Actinocorallia herbida: one gene and its partner. Each later gene encodes a partner of the first gene's protein in a complex. Links are inferred from orthologs where the notes say so. Each region holds a gene or a part of one and is shown on either strand. Other genes may lie near its edges.

Region 1 (6,840 bases):
GTTCGCGCCAGTGCGGGACGGACGGGCGCTCGCGGCCGAGCGTGGAGTCCTTGCCGTGGCCCGGATAGAACCAGGTCTCGTCCGGCAGTACCTCGAACACCCGTTCGGTGACGTCGGTGAGGAGCCGGTCGAAGAGCTTGGCGTCGCCCCAGGTGTTCCCGACGCCGCCGGGGAACAGGCTGTCTCCGGTGAACAGGTGCGGCCGCGCGGGGGCTCGCAGCAGCAGGGCGATCGAGCCCGGAGTGTGGCCGCGCAGGTGGATGACCTCGAGGGCGTGCTCGCCCAGCGTGATCGTGTCGCCGTGCTCGACCGGCTCGGTGACCGGGACGGGCAGCGGCTCGGCGTCGTGCGGGTGCGCGGTCACCGCGGCGCTGGTGGCGCGGGCGACCTCCGCGAGCGCCTGCCAGTGGTCCTGGTGGCGGTGGGTGGTGACGATCCGGTTCAGCGGCCGGTCGCCGATCAGCTCGAGCAGCCGGTCGGCCTCCGCCGCGGCGTCGATGAGCAGCTGCTCGCCAGAGGCGGTGTCCCGCAGCAGGTAGGCGTTGTTGTCGTACGGGCCGACGGCGAGCTTCGCCACGGTCAGGCCGGGCAGCAGCTCCCGGATGTCGGCGGGACCGCCGACGGCGACGTCTCCGGTGTAGCTCATGCCTTGCTCCCATCGGTGGCGGCCGGATACGGCCAGGGTGGTACGGGGGCGTGCGGCGAAGGACTCCTGCCCGTCACCCAGCCCAGCAGTTCTGACGCCGGAGCGCGCAGCCCGGGACCCGGCCCGCCCAGCTCCACGGCGAGGTCGGGGTCCGTGGCGGTGATCCGGGAGTACGGCACGGCGCCGCGCAGCATCGGCAGGGACTCCGTCAGCTCCCAGCGCAGATAGGACCGCGGCCAGTCTTCTACGGTGTAGCCCGCGGCGAGGTCGACATGGTGGACCTCGACCTCGCGCCAGCGCCGGTACAGCGTGTACCAGGCCGGATGCGACCAGCCCCCCAGAGCCGCCACGGGGGCGTCCCAGCGGTCGTCGGGCAGCGCGCGGGCCAGCGCGTGCAGCCGCGCCGCGGACTCCCGCACGTCGGCGACGAGCACCGCGTGCGGCAGGTGCGCGCCCGCCTCGATCTCCGTCTCGCGGGCCTCGGCGCTCGGGTACTGCGGGGTGACGACGCCGGTGGCCGCCCACTCCAGCAGCCGGGAGTAGGAGTCGGCGTTGCGCGCCACGTGCCGCGCGACATGGCCGCGCGTCCAGCCCTCCAGCGGTGACGGCGCGCGCAGCGCGGGCTCGTCGAGTCCTGCCAGGGTCCGTTCCAGCCGCTCCTGGGAGGCGACGACCTCCCCGAGCACGGCGCGCCAGTCGTGCATGCCCATATCCTCGCGCACCGCGGTGACGTCCCGGACACCAGGAGGGGCCGGAGCGGTGGCCGTGCGAAGACCCGCAGGCCAGACGATCCGCAGGCCAGACGATCCGCCCTTTTCGAGGTCGATGTCCGAAGACCGCCGGAGACTGTCAGTGGCCCGGCCTAGCCTTGGGGTGTGCAGTCTTTCGGGTGGACCCTGCTCCAGACGCCGATCGGTCCGCTTCTGCTCGCGGAGACCGAGACGGGACTCGTCGCCGTGCGCTTCCACGCGCACGACCCGGCGCGGGAGGTCGCGGTCCTCGCCGAACGCCTCGGCCGCGCGCCGGCGCGCGGCGGCGCACGGGAGGCGTCCGCGCAGCTCTCCGCCTATTTCGCCGAGGACCTCACCGAGTTCGGCCTGCCGCTGGACTGGCGGCTCGTCACCGGCTTCTCCCGGCACGTCCTGCGCGAGCTGGACGCCTCGGTCCCGTACGGCCAGGTGATCTCCTACGGCGACCTCGCCGAGCGCGCGGGCTCGCCCGACGCGGCCCGTGCCGTCGGCGCCGCCATGGGCGCCAATCCGCTGCCCGTCGTCGTCCCCTGCCACCGCGTCGTCGGCGGCGGCGGCCTGGGCGGCTTCGGCGGCGGCCGCGCCACCAAGGAGGCACTCCTCTCCCTGGAAGGCTCCCTGCCGGCGCCCCTCTTCTGACGTCGGGGCCCGCCGGTCAGGGCGTCGTCGCGGCGGAGCGTTCGACGACCTTGGGCGCCCGCGCGGGCAGGTCCGCGGCCGCGGCGAAGGCGAGGGCGGTGTGGGCCATCGCCCGCAGGTTGACGCCCAGAGCCGTGGTGTTGAGGTTGTCCAGGGTGTCGCAGGCGCGGTGGTAGCAGGCGTCGTAGGGCTGTCCCGCGGTACCGCCGAACCTGGCGGCCTCGGCCTCGGTCTTGCGGCCCTCGGCGCCGGTGAACAGGCCGCCCGACGGGATGCCCCGGGCGATGAACGGGCCGTAGTCGGACCGTCCGGTGAAGTCGCTGCCCTGGTGCGGCAGGCCCGCGGTGTCGAAGTAGTCGGCGTAGACCTGCTCGATGCGGCCCGAGCCCTCCGGCCCCGGGCCCTCGCCCGTGCGGTCGGAGTCGTCGCCGTCGTAGATGCCGTAGACGTGGTTGGGCGAGGCGATCATGTCGTGGTTGAGGTAGACCCGGATCTTCGCGCGCTCCGCGGCGCTCAGCGCGTCCACATAGTGCGCGGAGCCGAGCAGGCCGAGCTCCTCCGCGCCCCACCAGGCGAACCGCAGCCGGTTGCGGGCCGGCTGCTCCCGCGCGTACCTGGCCACCTCGAGGAGCGCGGCCGCGCCCGAGCCGTTGTCGTTGATGCCGGGACCCTCGGGCACGCTGTCGAAGTGCGCGCCCACCATGACGACGCGGTCGGCGGCGCCCTGGTCGGTCTCGGCCAGCACGTTCCAGGTGGTCCGCCGGCTGCTCGTCGTCGCGGTGACGATCCGGGCGGTAGTGCCCGGCGCCGCGAGGTCCCCGCCGACGGCCGCGGACGCGCCGAGGACCGGGACGGTGACCTTCCCGGGCTCGCCGAGGGTGCCGGAGACGGCGTCGGTGTGCTTCGCGCCGCCGTCGTTGAAGATCACCACGGCCGCCGCGCCCGCGTCCTGGGCGTGCTTCGCCTTGGTGTGGAACGGGCAGGTGCCGCGCCGCAGCAGCGCGATCTCGCCGCGGCCGAACCCTGCGAAGTCGGCGGTCTCGCAGCCCGAGGTGCTCGCCTTGCCTGCGGCGGGCGCCTCGGCGTCGACGGCCCGCACCGGGGCGGTCACGTCGCCGGAACCCGAGTACGTCATCGTCGTGAAATCCCCGGCGACCGCGGCGTCCGTGCCGGTCGGGGTGTAGGTCAGCTCGGCGGGGCCGGTCCGGATCAACTCGGCGGGCTTGTCCTCGCGGAAGTACGGGACGTCGAACTCCTGCACGACCGGCCGGTACCCGGCCTCGCGGAGCTGCTCGATGAGGTAGTCGCGGGAGGCGGCGTATCCGGGCGTGCCCGCCGCGCGGGTGCCGCCGTGGGCGTCGGCGATCCGGGCGAGCGCCTTCAGATGCGCCCGCACCGTGTCCACCCGGACCGCCCCCGCGGCGGAGAGCACCGGGTCGCCGCGCTGCGCGCACGCCGCGGAAGGCGCCGCGGAGAGAGTCACGGCGACGGCGGCGGCGGCCAGCGCCCGGCGGCGTCGGGGCAACTGCATCTGAGACTCCTCGCGTCCCTCCCCGGCCGGTGGACACGCCGCACCGGTGGGCGGACTCCCCCGTGGACCCGCCCTGGCCGGGTGGCGCAGGCCGCGCGCGGCGGCCGGGCCGTCAACCGAGGATCTTCGCCAGGTACTGCCCGGTGTGGCTGCCGTCAACCGCCGCGACATCCTCCGGCGTGCCGGTGGCGACCACGGTGCCGCCGCGCGAACCGCCCTCGGGACCCATGTCGACGATCCAGTCCGCGGTCTTGATGACATCGAGGTTGTGCTCGATCACCAGGACCGTGTTGCCCTTGTCGACCAGGCTGTTGAGCACGCCGAGGAGCTTGCGGATGTCCTCGAAGTGCAGGCCGGTGGTCGGCTCGTCCAGGACGTAGATCGTGCGCCCGGTGGAGCGCCGCTGGAGCTCCGAGGCGAGCTTGACGCGCTGGGCCTCGCCGCCCGAGAGGGTCGGCGCGGGCTGGCCGAGCCGCACGTATCCCAGGCCCACGTCGTTCAGGGTCTTCATGTGCCGGTGGATCGCGGTGATCGGCTCGAAGAACTCGACCGCCTCCTCGATCGGCATGTCCAGCACGTCGGCGATGGTCTTGCCCTTGTAGTGGACCTCCAGGGTCTCCCGGTTGTACCGGGCCCCGTGGCAGACCTCGCACGGCACGTAGACGTCCGGCAGGAAGTTCATCTCGATCTTGATGGTGCCGTCGCCCGCGCAGTTCTCGCAGCGGCCGCCCTTGATGTTGAAGGAGAACCTGCCCGGCTGGTATCCGCGCACCTTGGCCTCGGTGGTCGAGGCGAACAGCTTGCGCACGTGGTCGAACACGCCGGTGTAGGTCGCCGGGTTGGACCGCGGGGTCCGGCCGATCGGCGACTGGTCGACGTGCACGACCTTGTCGAGCTGGTCGAGGCCGGTGACGCGCTTGTGCTTGCCCGGCACCGTCTTGGCGTTGTGCAGGTCCCTGGCCAGGGCGTTGTACAGGATGTCGTTGACCAGGGTGGACTTGCCCGAGCCGGACACGCCGGTGACCGCGGTGAACACCCCGAGCGGGAACGCGACGTCCACGTTCTGGAGGTTGTTGGCGGTGGCGCCCTTGACGGAGATCTCGCGGCCCTTGGTCCGGGGCCGGCGGAGCGCCGGGACCTCGATCGAGCGCCTGCCGGAGACGTACTGGCCCGTCAGGGACTCCTCGGACTCCAGGAGGTCCTGGACCGTGCCGGACACCACGACGTTGCCGCCGTGCTCGCCCGCGCCCGGACCGATGTCGACGACCCAGTCGGCGGCCTGGATGGTGTCCTCGTCGTGCTCGACGACGATGAGGGTGTTGCCGATGTCGCGCAGCCGCAGCAGGGTCTCCAGCAGCCGGGCGTTGTCGCGCTGGTGCAGGCCGATCGACGGCTCGTCCAGCACGTACAGCACGCCGACCAGGCCGGAGCCGATCTGGGTGGCCAGCCTGATCCGCTGCGCCTCGCCGCCCGCGAGGGTGGCCGACGGGCGGTCCAGGCTGAGGTAGTCGAGGCCGACGTCCAGCAGGAAGCCCAGCCGGGAGTTGACCTCCTTGAGCACCTGCTCGGCGATCTGCGCGTCGCGCTGGTCCAGCTCCATGGCGCGCAGGAACGCCGCGGCGTTGGAGATGGGCAGCGCGGCGACCTCGGCGATCGAGCGGCCGGCGACCTTGACGGCGAGGATCAGCGGCTTCAGCCGGGCGCCCTGGCACGAGGGGCACGGGATCTCCCGCATGTAGCCCTCGAACCGCTCGCGGCTGGTGTCGCTCTCGGCCTCGGCGTGCCGCCGCTGTACCCAGGGGATGACGCCCTCGTACTCGGTGTAGTAGGAGCGCTTGCGGCCGTACCGGTTGCTGTAGGAGACGTGCACCTGGGTGGCATGCCCGAACAGGATCGCCTTGCGGGCCTTGGCCGGGATCCGCTTCCACGGCTCGTCGAGGGAGAACTCCAGGGCGGCGCCGAGGCCGTCGAGCAGGCGCAGGAAGTATTCGCTGGCGTGGCCCGCCGACCAGGGGGACAGGGCGCCCTCTTCGAGTGACTTGTCCTCGTCCGGGACGATCAGCTCGGGGTCGACCTCCATCCGGGTGCCCAGGCCCGCGCAGTCCGGGCAGGCGCCGTAGGGGGAGTTGAACGAGAAGGAGCGCGGCTCCAGCTCCTCGAAGGACAGGTCGTCGTACGGGCAGTACAGGTGCTCGGAGTACATGCGCTCGCGGCCCGGGTCGTCCTCGGGGAGGTCGACGAAGTCCAGCACGAGGGTGCCGCCCGCCAGCGCGAGGCCGGTCTCGACGGAGTCGGCGAGCCGGCGGCGCGCGGACTCCTTGACCGAGAGCCGGTCGACGATGACGGAGATGTCGTGCTTCTCCTGCTTCTTGAGCGTCGGCGGGTCGTCCAGCCGGATCGCCGTGCCGTCGACCAGCGCGCGAGAGAAGCCCTTGGCCTGGAGCTCCTTGAACAGCTCCAGGTATTCGCCCTTGCGGCCGCGGATCACCGGCGCCAGCACCTGGAAGCGGGTGCCCTCGGGCAGCTCCAGCACGCGGTCCACGATCTGCTGCGGGCTCTGCCGGGCGATCGGGCGCGCGCACTCGGGGCAGTGCGGCTTGCCGATCCGCGCGTACAGCAGGCGCAGGTAGTCGTAGACCTCGGTGATCGTGCCGACGGTCGAGCGCGGGTTCTTCGAGGTGGACTTCTGGTCGATCGAGACGGCCGGGGACAGGCCCTCGATGAAGTCCACGTTCGGCTTGTCCATCTGGCCCAGGAACTGGCGCGCGTAAGCCGACAGGGACTCCACGTACCGGCGCTGGCCCTCGGCGAAGATCGTGTCGAACGCCAGGCTCGACTTGCCCGAGCCGGACAGGCCGGTGAACACGATCATGGCGTCGCGCGGAAGGTCCAGCGAGACGTCCTTGAGGTTGTGCTCGCGCGCGCCGGATACGACGAGTCGATCATGCACGGTGTGTTTCCCCAGATCATCGGTGGTGCGGGCGCCGAACGAAGTGGCCCGATTCAGGCTAACCACGGGGAGTGACATTTTCGTCCCCGCGGGCGGTGCGCCACCCGTCACCGTACACGTGTTCGAACCGCGGTCGCCACCGAACCGCGCATGTTCGTGTCCCCGCAAGGTCGCTTCCGGCGGCACAATGGCGCGGTGGACGACGGAGTGGCGATGCTCGCGGTGATCGTGATCTTCATGCTGGCGACGGTCGTGGCCGTCGGCATCGGGGACCGGATACGGCGGCCTTATCCCGTCCTCGTGAGCGTCATCGGGCTGGCCGTCG
Region 2 (7,505 bases), 1.5 Mb from region 1 along the record:
TTGACCTCGTCCTCGCCCGAGCCCTTGCGGAAGAAGAACGACGGCGGGCGCTGGAACCGCCCCGCCTCGACCCCGCTCAGCGCCTCGGCCATGGTGTCCTGCCAGATCGGGCCGGGGATCGTCGCGCCGTAGACCGGGCCGCCGCAGTGCGTCGGCAGGCAGGTGTTCGTCATCGGGTACTTGTAGCCACCGCGCGGGTCGCCCACCCAGACGGCCGAGGCGAGCTGCGGGGTGTACCCGGCGAACCAGGCGGCCGAGTAGTTGTCCACGGTGCCGGTCTTGCCCGCGGCCGGCCTGCCGATGCCGAGCCCCCGGCCCGTCCCCCGGGTCAGGACGCCCGACAGCACATAATTGACGGCGTCGGCGACGCCCTTGTCGATCACCTGCTCGCATCCGGCCTTCGGCACCGGGATGCTCTTGCCGTCCGAGGTGTTGATCCGCTTGATCGCGATCGGCTCGCAGTACTTGCCGCGGGCGCCGAACGCCGCGTAGGCGGCGGCCACCCTGAGCGGCGAGACGTCGTTGAAGCCGAGGGTGAAGGACGCGAACTCCTGGAGCGGCTTGCCGTCGGCGCGCTTGATGCCCAGCTTCTTGGCGATCTTCACCGTGTCGCACAGGCCGACCTTCTTCTCCAGCAGCAGGAAGAAGGTGTTCACCGAGTGCCAGGAGCCGGTCAGCAGGCTGAAGCTGCGGCCGCCCTCGCCGTCGGAGGAGTTGGTGAGGACCTTGGTGTCACTGACGTCCTTGCCCTTGCAGTCCTTGAAGCCGGTCGGGGCGTAGCCCCTCGGCGCGGTGATCCGGTCGCCGATCGCCATGCCCTGGTCGAAGGCGGCGGCCAGGGTGAACGCCTTGAAGGTCGAGCCCGCGGCCATGCCGATGCTGGTGCCGTGGTCGGCGTCGGCGGCGAAGTTGATCCAGGTCTTGCCGCGCTGCTCGTTCGGGCCGAGCTCCCGGCCGACGTCCATGCCCTTGATCTCGCCCGTGCCGGGCTCCACCAGGACCTGAGCGGCGGCCTTGCCCTCGTCGTTCTTGGCCGGGACGTGCCGGAGCAGCGCCTTGTGGGCGGCCTTCTGGGTCTTCCAGTCCAGGGTGGTGCGGATCGTCAGGCCGCCGATCCACAGCAGCCGCTCCCGCTCCTCGGGGGTCTTGCCGAAGATCTTGTTGGTGAGGATCTCGCGCTGAACGTAGTCGCAGAAGAACGCGGCCCTGCTTTCGGTGCAGCCGTTCTTGGTCTCGGTGATCTTGATCTTGAGCGGCTTGTCCTTCTCCGCCTTCGCCGTCGCGGTGTCGATGACGCCCAGCTCCGCCATCCGGTCCAGGACCGTGTTGCGCCGGTTGACCGCGCCCTCCGGGTTCAGCCGGAGGTTGTATTGGTTGCCGTTCTTGAGCGCGCCGGCGAGGGTGGCCGCCTGGCCGAGGGACAGCTTCGCGGCCGGGATGGAGAAGTACCGCCGGGACGCGGCCTCTATGCCGTAGGCGCCGTCGCCGAAGTAGGCGACGTTCAGGTACTTCTCCAGGATCTCGTCCTTGCCGAACCGCTCCTCGACCGCGATCGCGTAGCGCAGCTCCCGAATCTTGCGGCCGGGCGTCGTCTCGACCGCGTCCTGCCGCTCGGCGTCGGTCTCCGCGTTCACGTACAGAAGGTTCTTCACGTACTGCTGGGTGATGCCGGAACCGCCCTGGGGCGCGGAGGCGCCCGAACCGTCGAGGTTGGAGGCCAGTGCCCGCATCGTGCCCTTGAGGTCGAGCGCGCCGTGCTCGTAGAACCTGGCGTCCTCGATCGCGACGACCGCCTTGGCGGCGATGGGCGCGACCTTCTCCAGCGGGACGTCGACCCGGTTCTGCCGGTAGAAGGTGGCGATGGACGAACCGTCCGCGGCGAGGATGGTGGAACGCTGCGGCGTCGTGAGGTCGCCGAGGTCCACGGGCTCGGTGAGGAGCCACTCCGCCGAGTCGCGGGCGCCCACCCCCGCGACGCAGGCGAGCGGCAGCACCAGGAGCGCGCTCAGCAGGCCCGCGAGGGCGCTGTAACCCGCCAGACGCCTGACGGCACCGGCCTTCCCGCGCCCACGGGCGTCCGAGTCCATGGCGCACACCATAGACCGGACGTATGTCACAAAACCAGCAGCCCCCCGAGGCCAGACCATGTACCGGTCATCCCCGCGAGCGGCCTTCCCATGCCTCCACGAGCGACCGGAACTCGCCAGACCACGCCTTCAGCTCCGCGTTCGCGATACGCGCCGCTTCCGCACGGGCCTCGTAGCCCGCGAACAGCCCCTCGGGCACCCCGGCCTTACGGGCCTTGCGCACGAGGTCCTCGGCCTCCGGCACGGCGGGCATCGACCGGGGCACTCCCCCCAGGAGGGGACGGCCCGCCTTCTCGGCCTTCTTGATCTCGTCCCAGTTGGCCACGACCTCGTCGGCGCCGGACACGGTCACGTCCGCGAAGACGTGCGGATGCCTGCGGACGAGCTTGTCGACGATCCCCGCGGCGACGTCGTCGATGGTGAAGCCGTCTTCTCTCTCGGCCGCGACCGCGGCGTGGAAGGCCACCTGGAACAGGACGTCGCCGAGTTCCTCGCACAGCTCGTCCTGGTCGCCCGAGGCGATCGCGTCGACCGCCTCGTAGGTCTCCTCGATGAGGTACGGCACCAGGGAGGCGTGGGTCTGCGCGCGGTCCCAGGGGCAGTCCCTGCGCAGCCGCCGCATCACCTCGACCACGTCGAGCAGCCGGGCGCCCGGCAGGTCATAGGAGCCGTGCACGACCTCGACGTCCAGCGGATCGGCCACGACGAGCTCGCCGACCCGCGCCGCGAAGGACGCGTCGCCATCGGGGGCGGCCAGCCAGACGACGGCCTCCTCCCGGGCGGCGGCCACCACCGCACGGGCGTCGGGCGCGACCTCCTCGACGACGACGCCCGCGTCACGCAGATAGGGGAGCTGGGGGTGGTCCGGGGAGGCGGTGCGCACCCTTCCGTCGCGCAGGGCCGACCAGGCCCGCCACGTCAGGAGGCCGGGGGCGACCCGGTGCGAGGTCGCCAGCAGGACGAGGCTCACCGGCCCGTGCCCGTCGCGGGCAGCGACAGGTGCTGGACCGGCGGGTACAGCATGCCGAGGCTCACGCCGGAGGCGTAGGCGTCGCCGTACCGCGGATTCACCTTGATGCCCATCCCGCGCGCCGACGCCGCGAACGCGTCGCCGACCTGGCGGACCGCGGCGTCCTCGTCGGCGGCGCCCTGGGAGAGCCGGTCGGTGATGAGCAGCATCCTGGCGAAGCGGCGGCTGTGCGACGGCGCCACCCCGAACCGCATCGCGACCTGGTCGAACCGGGCGGTCTGGCCGCCGGTCAGCTGGGCGATGAACTGGTCGACCTGGGCGTCGGTCACCTCGATGCCGCGGTCCTCGGCGGTCTGGTCGGCGACCCGCATGCCGATCAGCCCCGCGAGGATGCTGCCCTGGAGCGAATCGGCCTTCGGCAGCAGGAGGATGCTGCGGTCCAGGGGGTGCTTCGCGTAGTAGGTCTGCCATTCCTCGGCTGCCGTGCCGAGGTCGGCCTGACTGATGCGCGGCTCGTCGGCGAAGGTCGCCGCCGCGCCCATCCGCACCTGGCCGCCGCAGGCCGTGGCCGACAGGGCGAGGGCCACGACCGCGAGCGTCATTCTGATCACCCGGTTACCTTACTGACGGGTGATCTGTTCCAGGAAGAGCGCATCGACGGCGTCCGTCGCCCAGCGCAGCATGTCGCCGTCCCGCAGCGGCCTTCCCCCGATGGGACTGGTCTTCGGCGTGGGCACGAGCAGGTGCCCCGGCTTCATCAGGCTCTTGGGGTACAGGCGCTGCATCCGCAGGTACCGCGACTCGGGCAGCAGGTCGCCCTCGTGGCCGGCCTTGGCGAACCTGACGTAGTTGCCCTGGAGCACGATCTCGGTGAGGCCGGCCTTGCGCGCCTTGGCCCGGAACCTGGCGACCTCCATCAGATTGAGCACGGCGAGCGGGGGCGCGCCGAAGCGGTCCTTCAGCTCCTCCAGCACCCCGGGGATCTCGTCGGGCGAGGTGATGCCCGCGATCCGGCGGTAGGCCTCCAGCCGCAGCCGCTCCCCCGGCACGTACTCGTGCGGGATGTGCGCGTCCACCGGCAGTTCGACCTTGGTCTCCAACGGCGGCGCGGCCTCCTGGCCGGTCTCCTTCAGGTCCCGGACCGCCTCGCCGACCATCCGGACGTACAGGTCGAAGCCGACGCCCGCGACGTGGCCGGACTGCTCCCCGCCCAGGATGTTGCCCGCGCCGCGGATCTCCAGGTCCTTCATCGCCACGAACATGCCCGCGCCGATCTCGGTGTGCTGCGCGATGGTCGCGAGGCGCTCGTGCGCGGTCTCGCTCAGCGGCGTCTCCGGCGGGTACAGGAAGTAGGAGTAGGCGCGCTCCCGGCCTCGGCCGACCCGGCCGCGCAGCTGGTGCAGCTGGGACAGGCCGTACATGTCGGCCCTGTCCACGATGAGGGTGTTGGCATTGGGGATGTCCAGGCCGGACTCGACGATGGTCGTGGCGACCAGGACGTCGTAGTTCTTCTCCCAGAAGTCGACCATCACCTTTTCGAGCTGCTGCTCGTTCATCTGGCCGTGCGCGGTGGCGATCCGCGCCTCGGGCACCAGCTCCTTGAGGGTGGCCGCGACCTTGTTGATGGTCTTCACCCGGTTGTGCACGAAGAAGACCTGGCCCTCGCGCAGCAGCTCGCGCCGGATCGCCGCGCCGATCTGCTTGGTGTCGTAGGGGCCGACGAAGGTGAGGACGGGGTGCCGCTCTTCCGGCGGGGTGAGGATGGTGGACATCTCCCGGATCCCGGTGAGTCCCATCTCCAGGGTGCGCGGGATCGGCGTGGCCGACATCGCCAGGACGTCGACCTGGGTGCGCAGCCGCTTGAGCTCCTCCTTGTGCTCGACGCCGAAGCGCTGCTCCTCGTCGATGATCACCAGGCCGAGGTTCTTGAACCTCGTCGACGGGCTGAGCAGCCGGTGCGTGCCGACCACGAGGTCCACGGTGCCGTCGGCGACCCCGCGCAGGGTCTCGGTGACGTCGGCGTCGGACTGGAACCGGGAGATCGGCTTCACCACGACGGGGAAGGTGCTGAACCGCTCGGAGAACGTCGAGAGGTGCTGCTGGACGAGCAGGGTCGTCGGCACGAGGACGGCGACCTGCTTGCCGTCCTGGACCGCCTTGAACGCCGCCCGTACCGCGATCTCGGTCTTGCCGTAGCCGACGTCGCCGCAGATCAGCCGGTCCATCGGGACGGGCCTCTCCATGTCGCCCTTGACCTCGTCGATCGCGGCGAGCTGGTCGGGCGTCTCGGCGTAGGGGAAGGCGTCCTCCAGCTCCCGCTGCCAGACGGTGTCGGGGCCGAACGCATGGCCGGGGCTCGCCATTCGGGCGGAGTACAGCCGGATCAGCTCGCCCGCGATCTGCTTGACCGCCTTCTTCGCGCGGGACTTGGCCTTCTGCCAGTCCGCGCCGCCCAGCCGGTGCAGCGAGGGGGCCTCGCCGCCGACGTACCGGGTCAGCTCCTCCAGCTGGTCGGTCGGCACGAACAGGCGGTCGCCCTTCGCGTACTCCAGGATCAGGTACTCGCGGGTCGCGCCCTGGACCGTCCGGGAGACCATCTCGACATAGCGGCCGACGCCGTGCTGCTCGTGCACCACGTAGTCGCCCGCCGAGAGCCGCAGCGGGTCGATGCCGCCCCGCCGCCGCGACGGCATGCGCCGCATGTCCTTGGTGGAGGACTTCTGGCCGGACAGGTCGGTCTCGGTGAGCACGACGAGCTTGACGTTCGCGTCCCAGATGAAGCCGTGCTCCAGGCGGGCGGTGGTCACCCAGACGGTGCCCTCGACCTGGGCGCGCTGCGCGGGCACGCCCGCGTCCTTCAGCACCTCGGTGTAGCGCTCGGCCGGGCCCGCGCCCTCGCTGGTGAGGACGACCTGCCAGCCCGCCTCGTGCCAGCCGCGCACGTCGGCGACGACCTTCTCCCGGTCGCCCCGGTAGGCGTCGGCGGCCTGCACGCCCAGCACGACGTCGTCCTCGCCCGCCGCGAGCGGGCTGGTGCTCCACCACGGGACGTCGAGTTCCGCCGCGCGGTCCTGGACCTCGTCCAGCGTGCGGTAGGCCGCGCCGCCGAGGTCGATCGGGGCCTCGCCGCCCGAGGCGGCGTTGACCCAGGACGCCTCGAGGAACTCCTGGCTGGTCGAGACGAGGTCGACGGCACGGCCGCGGATGCGCTCTGGGTCGCACACCAGGACCCGGCTGCCCTTGGGCAGGAGGTCGACCAGCAGCTCCATCTCGCCCGCGAGGACCGGGGAGAACGCCTCCATGCCCTCGACGGCCTCGCCCTCGGCCATCCGGGTGAGCACGTCGGCGAGCGCGGGGTACTCCACCGCGAGTTCGGCGGCCTTCGCGCGCACCGCGTCGGTGAGCGGCAGCTCTCGGCACGGCGGCGCCCACAGACCGTCCTGGGCGACCTCCAGCGAGCGCTGGTCGGCGGCCTTGAAGTAGCGGATCTCCTCGACCTGGTCGCCCCAGAACTCCACCCGCAGCGGGTGCTGCTCGGCGGCGGGGAAGACATCGAGGATGCCGCCGCGCACCGCGATCTCGCCGCGCTTCTCCACCAGGTCGACCCGGTCGTACCCGGCGGTGACGAGGCGCGTGACGACCTCGTCCATGTCCATCTCGTCGCCCTGGCGCAACCGGACCGGCTCCAGGTCGCCCAGGCCCGCCACGATCGGCTGGAGCACCGCGCGCACGGGCGCGACCACGACCTTCAGCGGGCCGCTCGCCGGGTCGGCGGGCTCGGGGTGGGCGAGCCGGCGCAGCACCGCGAGCCGCTGGCCGACGGTGTCGCTGCGCGGCGAGAGCTTCTCGTGCGGCAGCGTCTCCCACGACGGGAAGTGCGCGACCGTGACCGGGTCGAGCAGGCTCGTCAGCGCCGACGCCAGGTCCTCGGCCTCCCGGCCCGTCGCGGTGACGGCCAGCACCGCGGCGCCGTCGACGGCGGTCCGCGACAGGGCGGCGGCCAGGACCGGGCGCAAGGACGGCGGCCCCACCAGGGGGTGCTGCGGCGACTCGAGGCCGGCGCGCAGCCGGGCATCGGTGAGAAGGAGATCAAGCAGAGGCGAGAGAGACATCATCGACCTTGGGGTAGGCGGGCAGCCCGAAGATCCCGAAATCATCAGTTGACTCCGGGCAGCTTCCAGGGTACGCGCCACCGCGGCCGGTTCCGGGGGCGAGGACACGTTTACCGCGAGAAAGCGCGAATACCGAAAGACGCCCGCGACCATGGTTACGCTGCGGAACCATGACCGAGCTATCTGTGCGGGACCGGCCGGTCTCGGGCCCGGCCCCAGACGCCGACCTCTTCGCCGAGCGGGTCAGGCTGCACGCCCTGGACAAGGGACTGGCGAAGATCCACGTGCTGGAGGCGGGCTGTGGCAGGGGATCCGGGCTGACGCTGCCCGAGGGCC

Evidence for each region.
Region 2: the proteins of uvrA (region 1) and mfd are in contact, whole or in part, in a crystal structure (PDB 4DFC), measured with the Escherichia coli proteins. The link is inferred for Actinocorallia herbida from one-to-one orthologs.

The regions. Positions count from the first base shown.
Region 1 is NZ_RJKE01000001.1:1,695,367-1,702,206, forward strand. The notes cover bases 3,478-6,840. They hold uvrA (excinuclease ABC subunit UvrA), read right to left. Parts: upstream 6,516-6,840; coding sequence 3,678-6,515; downstream 3,478-3,677. Other genes in these bases: EDD29_RS08035 (M28 family peptidase), read right to left, coding at 3,478-3,565; EDD29_RS08045 (cation:proton antiporter), read left to right, coding at 6,711-6,840. Outside these bases: EDD29_RS08020 (MBL fold metallo-hydrolase), read right to left, coding at 1-646; EDD29_RS08025 (maleylpyruvate isomerase family mycothiol-dependent enzyme), read right to left, coding at 643-1,350; EDD29_RS08030 (methylated-DNA--[protein]-cysteine S-methyltransferase), read left to right, coding at 1,522-2,034; more of EDD29_RS08035, read right to left, coding at 2,051-3,477. UniProt on the Escherichia coli protein: The UvrABC repair system catalyzes the recognition and processing of DNA lesions. UvrA is an ATPase and a DNA-binding protein. A damage recognition complex composed of 2 UvrA and 2 UvrB subunits scans DNA for abnormalities.
Region 2 is NZ_RJKE01000001.1:192,133-199,637, reverse strand. The notes cover bases 3,478-7,505. They hold mfd (transcription-repair coupling factor), read right to left. Parts: upstream 7,170-7,505; coding sequence 3,678-7,169; downstream 3,478-3,677. Other genes in these bases: EDD29_RS01160 (class I SAM-dependent methyltransferase), read left to right, coding at 7,340-7,505; EDD29_RS01170 (SurA N-terminal domain-containing protein), read right to left, coding at 3,478-3,659. Outside these bases: EDD29_RS01180 (transglycosylase domain-containing protein), read right to left, coding at 1-2,087; EDD29_RS01175 (nucleoside triphosphate pyrophosphohydrolase), read right to left, coding at 2,155-3,057; more of EDD29_RS01170, read right to left, coding at 3,054-3,477. UniProt on the Escherichia coli protein: Couples transcription and DNA repair by recognizing RNA polymerase (RNAP) stalled at DNA lesions. Mediates ATP-dependent release of RNAP and its truncated transcript from the DNA, and recruitment of nucleotide excision repair machinery to the damaged site.